3 regions of the Brenneria uluponensis genome follow, and region 1 is predicted to be linked to each of the others. Evidence: predicted binding sites of a transcription regulator. Region 1 holds the regulator's gene; each other region holds the start of a gene.
The links. Region 1 encodes CRP, which controls carbon source genes, mostly activating them, when cyclic AMP is high. Its sites were predicted from a motif close to ATGTGANNNNNNTCACAT; they were not measured.
Positions count from the first base shown of each region.

Region 1 (4,217 bases):
GCCGGTAGACTGCCGATTCTGGGGGTTTGTCTTGGGCATCAGGCGCTGGGGCAGGTGTTTGGCGCACGAGTGATCCGTGCCCGGCAGGTAATGCATGGCAAAACATCATTAATTCAGCATACCAATGTGGGGGTGTTTACCGGGTTGGCTCAGCCGTTGAACGTCACGCGTTATCATTCTCTGGTGATCGACAAGGCTTCTCTGCCTGACTGTTTCGAGATTACCGCCTGGAGTGAGCATCAGCAGGGAATAGATGAAATCATGGGCATTCGTCACCGTTCTCTGCCTCTGGAAGGGGTGCAGTTTCACCCGGAAAGTATCCTGAGCCAGCAGGGGCATCAGTTATTGAAGAATTTTCTTGGTTTATAGTCATATAGTGGATAATTTTCTTTTCCAGCAGATTAATGATTGCCTCGTTATGACTTTTTATGCATATTTATTGACTATATTTTCATTCAAGGTAGTGAGATATTGAGGCGGGGAAGCAGATGGCAACAGATAAAATGGCGGTAACAAGAGACACTCACAATAAAGTAATACTTCCGGTTTATGCACCAGCGCAGTTTGTGCCGGTTAAAGGCAAGGGAAGCCGGGTTTGGGACCAGCAAGGTAAGGAATATATCGATTTTTCCGGCGGGATTGCAGTGACAGCGTTAGGGCATTGCCATCCGGCGTTGGTTGAAGCACTCAAACAGCAGGGGGAAACCCTGTGGCATACCAGCAATGTTTTTACCAATGAACCGGCTTTGCGGTTGGCAAGCAAGCTTATCAATGCGACGTTCGCGGATCGGGTCTTTTTCGTTAATTCCGGTGCGGAAGCTAATGAAGCGGCTTTCAAGCTGGCTCGTCACTATGCCATCAAGCGTTACAGTCCGTACAAAACCAAAATCATCGCGTTCTATCATGCATTCCATGGCCGAACACTATTTACTGTGTCGGTGGGGGGGCAGGCGAAATATGCGGATGGTTTCGGCCCTAAGCCGGCAGATATTATCCATGTACCGTTTAATGATCTGGCCGCTGTCAAAGCCGTTATGGATGACCACACCTGCGCGGTGGTGTTAGAGCCGGTGCAGGGCGAGGGTGGTGTTATTCCTGCAACGCCGGAATTTATAAACGGTGTGCGGGCGTTGTGCGATCAATATCAGGCGCTGATGGTGTTTGATGAAGTTCAGTGTGGGATGGGACGCACCGGTAAACTGTTCTCTTATATGCATTACGATGTTCAGCCGGATATTTTGACTACGGCCAAAGCGTTGGGCGGTGGTTTTCCCATTAGTGCAATGCTGACCACCGAGGAAATTGCTTCGGTGATGACGGTGGGGGTTCACGGTACGACGTATGGCGGTAATCCGTTGGCCTGCGCGGTGGCGGAAGCGGCGTTGGATACGATTAATACGCCGGAGGTGCTGTCAGGTGTGGCCGAGCGTCACGATCGTTTTGTGGCGGCGTTGAATACTATTAATGCGGAGTTCGGCATTTTCGACGAAATTCGTGGTCAAGGACTGTTGCTGGGCGTGGCGCTAAAACCTGAATGGCAGGGTCGGGCACGGGATTTCCTGACTGCTTCTGCTGAGCATGGCCTGATGATTTTGGTGGCAGGGCCGGATGTGATCCGTTTTGTACCTTCATTAGTCATTGAACTGGCCGATATCGATCAAGGCATGGCGCTTTTCGCCAAAGCGGTGGCACAGGTCGTCAACGGTCAGTAAGCCGTCTTTAGACAAAACGAAAAGAGCGTGCTGTGGCACGCTCTTTTGTTATCTGATATGGGTTAGCGGGTGCCATAAACCACGATGGTTTTCCCATGGGCAGATATAAGATTTTGATCTTCCAACATTTTCAGTATACGGCCTACTGTTTCGCGGGAGCACCCCACGATTTGGCCGATTTCCTGGCGGGTGATCTTAATCTGCATGCCATCTGGGTGGGTCATGGCATCAGGTTGTTTGGCCAGATTAAGCAACGTCTGAGCAATACGACCTGTTACGTCCAGGAAGGCAAGATTGCCCACTTTCTCTGACGTTACCTGTAGACGGTTCGCCATCTGAGCAGATAATCGCATCAGAATGTCAGGGTTAACCTGAATCAGTTGACGGAATTTTTTATATGAAATTTCAGCAACTTCGCAGGCAGTTTTGGCTCTCACCCAGGCACTTCGCTCCTGGCCTTCTTCAAACAATCCGAGTTCACCAATAAAATCCCCCTGATTGAGATAGGAGAGAATCATTTCTTTGCCTTCTTCATCTTTGATCAGCACTGCGACAGCACCTTTCACGATGTAGTAAAGCGTTTCTGCTTTTTCACCTTGGTGAATAAGCGTGCTCTTTGATGGATACTTGTGAATATGGCAATGAGAAAGGAACCATTCAAGAGTCGGGTCTGTTTGCGGTTTGCCGAGAACCATTCGCTGTCATCCTCTGTTGTAATTCACTGCGCAAATCACAGGGTTCAGAGTTCCCTGTACGGCGTGATAACATAGTTATAATTCAAATTCCGTGTAGGCGGAATGACGTCAGGGAATATATTAGGTCTCTATCGAGTGACGTCATGATCTGCTTGTTTTTTTGCTTTGGCTCGAAATAAGCAGATTCAGGATTCGTTTGTAACACAGGTTGCACGTAGTGTCTTGTGTTGTCTCGCTTCAGCATGACTAAGCTCTGATTATCAGGCTTTTTTGTACATAAGCGATGTAATATTTCAAAAATAGTTGATTGAGGGTGAATTTATGCAGGCGCGAGTGAAGTGGGTTGAAGGCTTAACGTTTATCGGTGAATCTGCCTCCGGACATCAGGTATTAATGGATGGCAATGCCGGTGATAAAGCGCCAAGCCCGATGGAAATGGTGCTGATGTCTGTCGGTGGGTGTAGTGCTATTGATGTGGTTTCCATTCTGCAAAAAGGCCGTAATGATGTGGTGGACTGTGAAGTCCGGCTGACTTCGGATCGTAAAACCGATGCCCCTCGTTTGTTCACTGCCATCAATCTGCATTTTATCGTTACTGGTAAGGGACTGGCCGATAAGGTCGTGGAGCGAGCGGTTTCCCTTTCAGCTGAAAAATATTGCTCTGTCGCGTTGATGCTGGGTCAGGCGGTGGATATTACCCACAGTCATGAAGTGCGTGACGTGGCGTAGAGCTTTAATGACCGTGAGGTGGGTATATCTCACGGTTGTCAGTGGCACGCGCTGCTGTTCGAGGTGGCGCCGTAGTAAGTGCTGATGCTGATGTAGTGAACACGTAGTATCGAAAATGAGTGGTAGGCACCAAAATAGTGCATGTGATTATGATTCACTCTGGATGCCCAACGCGTCCATAAATAATTTTATGATCGTATTTATTCTTTTCCCTTTTTTGATAATAAAACAGAATCGGGTGAAAATGGTTAATGATTCTGAAGTAATAGGCCGTAGTAAATTTTGTTCAACATATCTTTCTGCATAATGGCAAGGGAGATAGCCAATAAAATGCCCAGTCAGAATGAGCATGGCGACAGATTCAATTTGCACCGCCTGAATATTGCTATTCTTGAAATTAAATACCTTATTTTTATGATGCATGCTGGCGTAACTATGATTAATGACTTTAGCATTTTTCAACATATCAATAGTGATATCCGAGTCATTTAAATGGAAGAATTCATGCTCGTTACTACAATATATTTGTGACTCTTCCTGATAGAGAAAATAATATTCAAACTCGCTTTTTTCTTCATAAACCGGAGCAATAGCGCAGGTTAATCGGCCTTCGTTTAATCCTCTCTCAAGATTGTCGAGCTGTTCCGTTTGAAGCCTGATGTTCAGTTTTGGTGCGACGTAAGCGAGTTGACGCACCGCTTTGGTGATGGGCGACTGACGGTCGGTGATGGTGTTATCAATCACACTGATATTGATTTCACCGAGGATTTCATTACGGCTACTTTGCAGACGATCGCGAAATTGATTGATGGAAGAAAATAGCTCCAACGTGGCCTGATAGACGATGCTGCCATATTCGGTAAGAAAGAAACCATCACGGCCACGGCTGCATAGTGTCATCCCAAGGCGAATTTCCAGATCAGAAACCTGTTTGCTTATTGCTGCCAATCCAATGTTTAATTCATGGCTTGCAGAAGTAAAACCTCCGGCTTCAACAACGCTTTTGAATACGCGTAATAGTTTTAAGTCCACATTATTGATGCTTATCTGTGAGCTTTCATTTTTTTCTGTCAGTAGGTTT
Region 1 is NZ_CP135917.1:360,810-365,026, forward strand. It holds gene RS889_RS01705 (aminodeoxychorismate synthase component II) at 1-369, shown strand, start outside; gene argD (bifunctional acetylornithine/succinyldiaminopimelate transaminase) at 489-1,712, shown strand; gene crp (cAMP-activated global transcriptional regulator CRP) at 1,775-2,407, opposite strand; gene RS889_RS01720 (OsmC family protein) at 2,729-3,136, shown strand; gene RS889_RS01725 (LysR family transcriptional regulator) at 3,284-4,217, opposite strand, start outside.

Region 2 (4,217 bases), 1.2 Mb from region 1:
TCATTCGTTCGGCAAAGAACCGCATGGTGGCGACCAGTTCGTCATCGGTGACGGTCAGAATATCATCCACATGTTGCTGGATAAGTGGGAAAGTATATTGTCCGAGATGCTGCACTTGAGCGCCATCGGCAATCGTTTTGGGCGTTTCAATGTGGACGATACTGCCAGTGCGAAAAGACTGTTGCCCGTCGTTGCCTGCCACGGGTTCGACACCATAAATTTTACAGCTCGGAGACAGCCGGCGCGCTGCCAGCGCCGAACCGGACAGTAAACCGCCACCACCCAGACAGACAAACAGCGCGTCCAGTTCTCCCGTTTCCTCAATCAGCTCTTTGGCCGATGTGCCCTGACCGGCAATCACATCAGGATGATCGTAAGAAGGGATCAGCATCAGTCCTGCTTTGTTGGCCAGATCTCGGCCAATCTGTTCCCGATCTTCCGTATAGCGATCATAGGTGACAATATTGGCACCATAGCCTCGTGTGGCGGCAATTTTGGATTCAGGGGCGTCCTGCGGCATGAGGATTGTCGCCGAGATATCGAGCAAACGAGCGGCAAGCGCAATTCCTTGCGCGTGATTACCAGAAGAGAAGGCCAACACGCCCGCTCGGCGCTGCATTGCCGTAAACCGGGATAAGGCGTTCATGGCTCCCCGAAATTTAAAGGCGCCGGTGCGTTGCAGATTTTCGCATTTAAAAAAAACCTCGGCACCGAAATCATTATCAACGGTGCGAGAGGTGGCAACCGGCGTGCGGTGTGCATGGCCGTCAAGGCGCTCGGCAGCGGCGATAACATCTTCATAAGTAGGAAGTTTGAACGGGATCATGATGTGTGGCTCCTGTTAATATTTTCAACTCGGTCACCCGGTTCGGGATTAAACGCAGTCGCTTCCATTTTCAGCGCTACGCCATGATGTCGTGCCGGGGGTTAAGTGGATGCAAACCCGGCAGTTCAGCATCAAAGACCGTTATTTGGCGTAGCTATAGGCGGAAGCCCGCGAAATACCAAGATGTTGCGCTATGGTGTCCATTGACCGTTTGACGTCCAACAGGCCGCTATCACGTAACTCCAGTATTAACTGTCGCCGTTCCGGCGTTTTCAATGCCCGTGGCGTGCTGGCCAGACGGGCGGCAAACTGGTCAATACGCTGCCTGATGGCTTCAGTTCCGGCAGGTTCGAGTGATTCCGTCACCGCATTACTGTTAAGCTGGCTAAACTGGGCCAGTGCATTTTGTACGCTGCGAAACATCGTCATATCCACATTGATGCACAGCGCTGCCACGTACTGACCGTTTTCATCCTTAATACCGATTGACGTACTTTTCACCGGACGGCCATCGACAAACTGGTTGGCATAGTTGGCAATGACTTGCGGATAGTCAGGATCGCCAATGCGCGCCAACCCCAGCTCAGTTGCCGGCTCACCTACTTCGCGGCCTGAAAGACTATTATAAATTTCTAAAATGGCGTGTTGCGGGTTTTTCAGGTCGTGAACCACCACTTCGCAAAACGGGGCAAAGGTGTCACTCAACCCTTGTGCAATGCAGGATATTTGTGTCAGAAGAGCGAGTTTCTCGCTGGATTGGATTGTCACCACGGTGCTCCTGTCATGTCTGTTTTGGATAAAATATTTATATATGGATAAATTGTCAAATTTTATACAAACAGTAAAATCAGCGGCGCATGGTTTGTTATTTGTTTTGGTGTGATAATAATCACATCTAATGTGATTTATTTGACTGTATTTACCTATTTATGTGAATAAAATTACAAATAAGCGTGTCGATGTAGATTCAAATATCAGGGAACGGGTGAATACGCTCCTGTCAGTGATGAATGATGGTAATGCGGTGGGTTTGGCTACTCGACACGAGTCCCCTGCTGAGTGCTATTCTCAGTGAACCAGAATGCCGAGTATTGCTTAAATATCGCTGGCCCTGCTTTTGTATTTACCGATCAAACTGGCTGAAGAGTTGGAGTATTGTATGACAGAGTTAACCGCTGCGGCGCAGCGTGCATTGGGTTTGATGGATTTAACCACCCTGAATGATGACGATACCGATGAAAAAGTGACCGCACTTTGCCATCAGGCCAATAGCCCGGCCGGCAAGACGGCCGCCATCTGCATTTATCCCCGCTTTATTCCGCTGGCCCGCAAGACGTTGCGTGAACAGGGCACGCCGGACATCCGCATTGCGACGGTGACCAACTTCCCACACGGTAATGATGATATTGCCATTGCTGTGGCGGAAACCAACGCTGCTATTGCCTATGGCGTAGATGAAGTGGATGTGGTGTTCCCGTATCGCGCGTTGATAGCGGGAAATGCCCAAGTGGGTTTTAAACTGGTGCAGGCGTGCAAAGAAGTATGTGATGCCGCCAGTGTGCTGCTGAAAGTGATTATCGAAACCGGCGAGTTGAAAGAGGATGCGTTGATCCGCCAGGCCAGCGAGATAGCCATTGATGCTGGCGCCGATTTTATTAAAACCTCCACCGGTAAAGTGCCGGTCAACGCGACCCTGCGTAGCGCGGAGGTGATACTGAGCGTCATCCGTGATAAGGGTGTTGGTGAACGGGTCGGTTTTAAAGCGGCGGGCGGTGTGCGTACCGCTGAGGATGCGGCTCAGTATTTGCAACTTGCCGATACGATTATGGGTACAGGTTGGGCTGATGCGCGTCATTTCCGTTTTGGCGCTTCCAGCTTACTGGGTAGCCTGTTAAATACGCTGGGACACTAAACTGCCGCTGCGCATCGTGGTTATTGGAGATCCCGTAAATCCCGATGCTACGGTATTGATTAACCGTCCCTTATGCTGGAGAAAACACCTTGTTTCTGATTCAGGAGATCATTCGTAAAAAGCGTGATGGGCAGCCGCTTAGTGCGGAAGAAATCCGCTTTTTCGTTAACGGTATCTGTGACAACACAGTATCGGAAGGGCAAATTGCGGCACTGGCCATGACCATTTATTTCCATGATATGACCATGGAGGAGCGTGTCGCGCTGACACTGGCAATGCGTGATTCCGGTACGGTTCTTGACTGGAAAAGCCTCAATCTTAACGGACCGCTGGTGGATAAACACTCCACTGGCGGTGTTGGTGATGTGACCTCGTTGATGCTGGGGCCGATGATAGCCGCCTGCGGTGGCTATGTGCCGATGATTTCCGGGCGAGGTCTGGGACATACCGGAGGAACACTGGATAAGCTGGAGTCGATTCCTGGTCTGGACATTTTTCCCGACAATGACGAATTCCGTCGGATTATCCAACAGGTGGGCGTGGCGATTATCGGCCAGACGAATTCACTGGCACCCGCGGATAAACGGTTCTATGCCACTCGGGATATTACTGCCACGGTGGACTCCATCCCGCTGATTACCGCCTCCATTCTGGCGAAAAAACTGGCGGAAGGACTGGATGCGCTGGTAATGGATGTAAAAGTGGGGTCGGGCGCGTTTATGCCGACCTATGAACAGTCTGAACAACTGGCGCTGGCGATTGTCGGCGTGGCCAATAACGCTGGATGCCGTACCAGTGCGTTGCTAACGGATATGAATCAGGTGTTGGCATCCAGTGCGGGGAATGCGCTGGAGGTCCGGGAGGCGGTGCGTTTTCTGACGGGAGAACACCGTAATCCGCGATTATATGAAGTCACTATGGCGCTGTGTGAAGATATGCTGCTGGCGGGACATCTGGCGAACAACAGTTCGGATGCCCGGTCGCGTTTACAGGCGGTGCTGGATAATGGTAAGGCGGCGGAGGTATTTGGCCGCATGGTGGCCGCACAGCGTGGACCAGTGGATTTCGTCGAGCATCATGATCGTTATCTCTCTTCCGCTACGTTGAGCAAACCAGTGTTTGCCGAACATGATGGGATCGTCAGCACGATGGACACCCGTGCGCTGGGGATGGCGGTGGTGGCGCTGGGGGGTGGTCGCCGTCAGGCCGGTGCCAGTATTGATCATCGTGTTGGGCTGAGTGACATGGTCAGTCTGGGAGACCGTGTGGATTCGCAGCGTCCGCTGGCGATTATTCATGCCAATACAGAAGCGCAATGGCGACAGGCAGAGCAGGAAGTCCGGGCAGCAATTGTTGTCAGTGACTGTGCGCCGAAGCCAATGCCGATAATTTATCGTCGGTTAAGTGCAAAGGATGTATCGCTTTCCGATTGAAAGCGGCGCAAATCGCCGATAAAGAACACAGGAGATAACAACATGA
Region 2 is NZ_CP135917.1:4,245,462-4,249,678, reverse strand. It holds gene RS889_RS19665 (threo-3-hydroxy-L-aspartate ammonia-lyase) at 1-826, opposite strand, end outside; gene RS889_RS19660 (helix-turn-helix transcriptional regulator) at 968-1,588, opposite strand; gene deoC (deoxyribose-phosphate aldolase) at 1,986-2,738, shown strand; gene deoA (thymidine phosphorylase) at 2,828-4,171, shown strand; gene deoB (phosphopentomutase) at 4,214-4,217, shown strand, end outside.
Region 2: the regulator CRP is predicted to act here: its motif matches at 1,704-1,721, upstream of deoC (deoxyribose-phosphate aldolase).

Region 3 (4,217 bases), 1.4 Mb from region 1:
AAGTCTGACGGATATTATCTTTTCCTAAGCAAGTAACACACTCTCTGGGAGCAAATTTTAGTGGCATTCACGATATTCATCGCTGTTTTCATACTGAAATAGATTTAATCTTACCAAGTCGAATTCGAGATTAGATGATAAAAAAAGGTAGCGGAGATTCCTCCACTACCTTGAGTAATTACCATGTATATTGACGCTAACGATTACTCAATACCACGGCTACGCAGGTAATCTTCGTAATTACCGGAAAAATCCACCACTTTCTGCGGTGTAATTTCCAGAATACGTGTCGCCAATGAGCTAACGAATTCGCGGTCGTGCGACACAAACAGTAACGTACCTGGGTACATTTCCAGCGCCATGTTCAGTGATTCAATGGATTCCATATCCAGGTGGTTAGTTGGTTCGTCCATCACCAATACATTCGGACGCTGCATCATCAGCTTGCCAAACAACATACGGCCTTTCTCTCCGCCGGATAATACCTTGACATTCTTTCTGATATCGTCCTGGGAGAACAGAAGACGACCCAATACACTACGTACCGCCTGTTCGTCATCCTTTTCCTGTTTCCACTGACTCATCCAGTCAAATACGGTGAGATCGTCCTCAAACTCATATTCATGATCCTGAGCATAATAACCAATTTTTACATTCTCAGACCATTTCACCGTACCGGCATCCGGTGGTAAATCACCGACCAGTGTTTTCATCAGCGTCGATTTACCAATCCCGTTATTACCGAGAATAGCCACCTTGTCGCCGACTTCAATCAGCAATTTTAGCTGGCTGAACAGTGGGCCATTATCAAAACCCTTAGTCAGTCCTTCCACTTCTAATGCGTTACGGAACAGTTTCTTATCCTGTTCAAAACGGATGAACGGATTCTGGCGGCTGGAGGCTTTCACCTCTTCCAACTGGATTTTTTCTATCTGACGGGCTCGGGACGTCGCTTGACGGGATTTGGAAGCATTGGCACTGAAACGGCTGACAAATGACTGCAATTCAGAGATCTGCGCTTTTTTCTTGGCATTATCCGCCAGCAGACGCTCACGAGATTGCGTCGATGCCGTCATATACTCGTCATAATTTCCGGGATAAATACGCAACTCACCATAATCCAGATCCGCCATATGGGTACATACCATATTCAAAAAGTGACGGTCATGGGAGATGATGATCATGGTGCTGTTACGTTCATTCAGCACCTGTTCCAACCAACGAATCGTGTCAATGTCCAGGTTGTTGGTCGGTTCGTCCAGCAGCAGAATATCAGGATCAGCAAATAATGCCTGTGCCAGCAATACACGCAACTTCCAGCCAGGCGCAATTTCACTCATCATCCCATAGTGCTGTTCCAGCGGAATACCGACGCCCAGCAGCAACTCACCAGCACGGGCCTCGGCAGTATACCCATCCATTTCGCCATATTTTATTTCCAGATCAGCGACTTTATACCCATCTTCTTCGCTCATTTCCGCCATGGAATAAATATGGTCACGTTCTTCCTTTACCGTCCACAGCTCAGCGTGCCCCATAATCACCGTATCCAGTACAGTATGGTTTTCAAACGCAAACTGATCCTGACGCAGTTTCCCCAATCGTTCATTAGGTTCGAGAAACACGTTGCCCGCGGTCGGTATCAGATCACCGCCAAGGATTTTCATAAAGGTGGACTTACCGCAACCATTGGCACCGATCAACCCATAGCGGTTACCATTGCCAAACTTCACGGAAATGTTTTCAAATAGCGGCTTACTGCCGAATTGCATCGTAATATTGTTGGTACTTAACACAGCACTTACTCACGTTAAAATGTGATTTGGCGCGCATTATGCCATAAGCCGGAGTCAGAATCCCGGTCAGATTTGTGTGAGTTTTAATCTCTTCTGACCCAATATTTATCCCCCACAGGACAAATGTCTTTCAATAACCATAATATGGGCACTTTCATTGCCCAAAAAGGAGTGCCCGATGCCGTCAGAACGTAAGTTTAAGCAAGTCGATGTCTTCACTCACCTTGCATACAAAGGCAACCCACTGGCCGTTATACTGGATGCTGACGGTCTGAGTGATGAGCAAATGCAAGATATCGCGCGCTGGACTCACCTTTCTGAAACCACCTTCGTATTTCCACCTACCGACCCGGCAGCCGATTATCAGGTGCGCATCTTCACACCGGTGTCAGAATTTCCCTTTGCTGGGCACCCCACGCTGGGCACCGCACATGCCTTATTGGAAGCAGGACTGAAACCACATGTTTCCGGCCAGCTTATCCAGCAGTGTGGCATTGGCCTGGTATCCATCAATATCGCCGCCGATGGTCAGCTCGCGTTTCGGGCACCCGAGGCCTGCATTGACGTCATCCATGAAGAACTATACCCATTGATTGATGCGACACTACAACACGGTTTGAGAGATCACCGTTATGCGCCCGCCAACGTCCGTATGGGGACCTGCTGGATTACGGTACGCATGGAAACAGCAACAACCTGCCTGAATGTCCGGCCCGACCTGGCATCGCTCGAATCTCTGCTTCAACAATGCCAGTCCAATGGATTTGCCCTTTACGGGCCTCATGACAACACAATGCAGGACGATTATGAAGTCAGAGTATTTACCATAGAGAATGGACAACTGGTTGAAGATCCGGTGACAGGTAGCGCCAATGCCTGCATCGCCCGGTTACTACAAATGGAATATTATCCAGATAACATGGACACAAAGCTGAAGCTGGGTTACAGCGTCCGTCAGGGCACAATCCTCAATCACAGTGGACGAGTGAAGGTAGCTTATATCGATGGACATCCCTGGATCGGGGGATACAGCCAAACCCTTATCGACGGTATTATCAAAATCTAGCATTACTCATCAAGATACCAATAATAGCGGGGAAGCATGGCTGGCTAACCCGTTTCGTTTTCTGCCCGCAGAATAATGAGAAAAGCCAATACAATATAATTTTTTATTTTTAATACTCCAGGGTAATGAAATATAGCATTCTCCTGTCAGATTGATGATAAAACCAATTTTTAGGGGGCACGCAGCGATAAGTTCGTCTCCGTCAGCCGATGGCGCGCCTTGCGCTGTGGTTGCCCCGCCTATCTCGATCTGCAAGACGCCTTTATCATTGCCGCACGGCTAAAATCACTCATCCGGAAATATTTTTGTGTTCAATCAGGCACAACGTGGTGACGCCGCTTGCCGACTCGTTAAACCAGACCCGTAGCTGCACGCCCTCGCAGTAGGCGTCAGCCAGGTTCTCCGCCAGTTCGAAACATAATAAATTCTGCGGCAGATCCATACTTATCAATTTAGCCGCAGAAAAATTGAAATACCGCCCCACCGCCGGATATAGCGCTTTGAATATAGATTCTTTGGCAGAAAAAATATGCGTAAAGTATTTATCCAGCCCTTCACTCATCGTGTTAACCAGCCACCGTTCACGCTGATCGAGTACAACCTTGCCAAGCTCTTCTGCTGCGTTTGCCTGAACAACCCAATTTTCTGTATCGACTCCAACTGCAACATAATCTTTTTTCTTAGCAACAATACATATGGCGCTATCGTTACTGTGGCTGATCGATCCCAGCAAATGTTCCGGCCATATCGGGCACCGGTTGCTATCGCTAAATACATTAAACTGTTGTATTCCCATTTCGGTAAGACACTGCTTTGCCAAATAACGGCCAGCAAAATATTCGGCGCGCCTTTTTCCCGTCGAACATTTCACCGTGGCCGGCAGGAAAATATTTTCTTTTATAAACAAGTCGTCATCAAACCGACTGATATCGAACCAGCAATTGGCGACATGTAAATTCGCGTTGTACACTAAAGGGGAAACCGTCAGTTTCATAAATTGAGTCAGCAGAAATGAGCTAGAAAAAGACATTGTTATTTGCTCTACCTTTCCTGAACATCATTAAGTTTCTATCGTAATGCCAAGAAAATCTTGGTACAAGAATAAGGATCTAACATGATCGGTAAAGTTGCCGTTATCGGTGCGGGTGTCATGGGTACCGGCATCAGTCAGGTATTAGCAGAGCATCATATTGATGTCATCCTGGTGGATCTTGAGCAAGCTATTCTGGAAAATGCCCTGACAACAATCCGGCAAAATATTCGGCTAAATATGTTGATGGGCAAAATGAATCGGGATCTGGATTTGAATGTCCTGTTTTCACTTATCCACGTAACAACGTCACTAAATGATATTC
Region 3 is NZ_CP135917.1:1,728,092-1,732,308, reverse strand. It holds gene RS889_RS07995 (ABC-F family ATPase) at 204-1,772, opposite strand; gene RS889_RS07990 (PhzF family phenazine biosynthesis protein) at 1,975-2,862, shown strand; gene RS889_RS07985 (4'-phosphopantetheinyl transferase family protein) at 3,152-3,892, opposite strand; gene RS889_RS07980 (3-hydroxyacyl-CoA dehydrogenase family protein) at 3,977-4,217, shown strand, end outside.
Region 3: the regulator CRP is predicted to act here: its motif matches at 1,816-1,833, upstream of RS889_RS07995 (ABC-F family ATPase).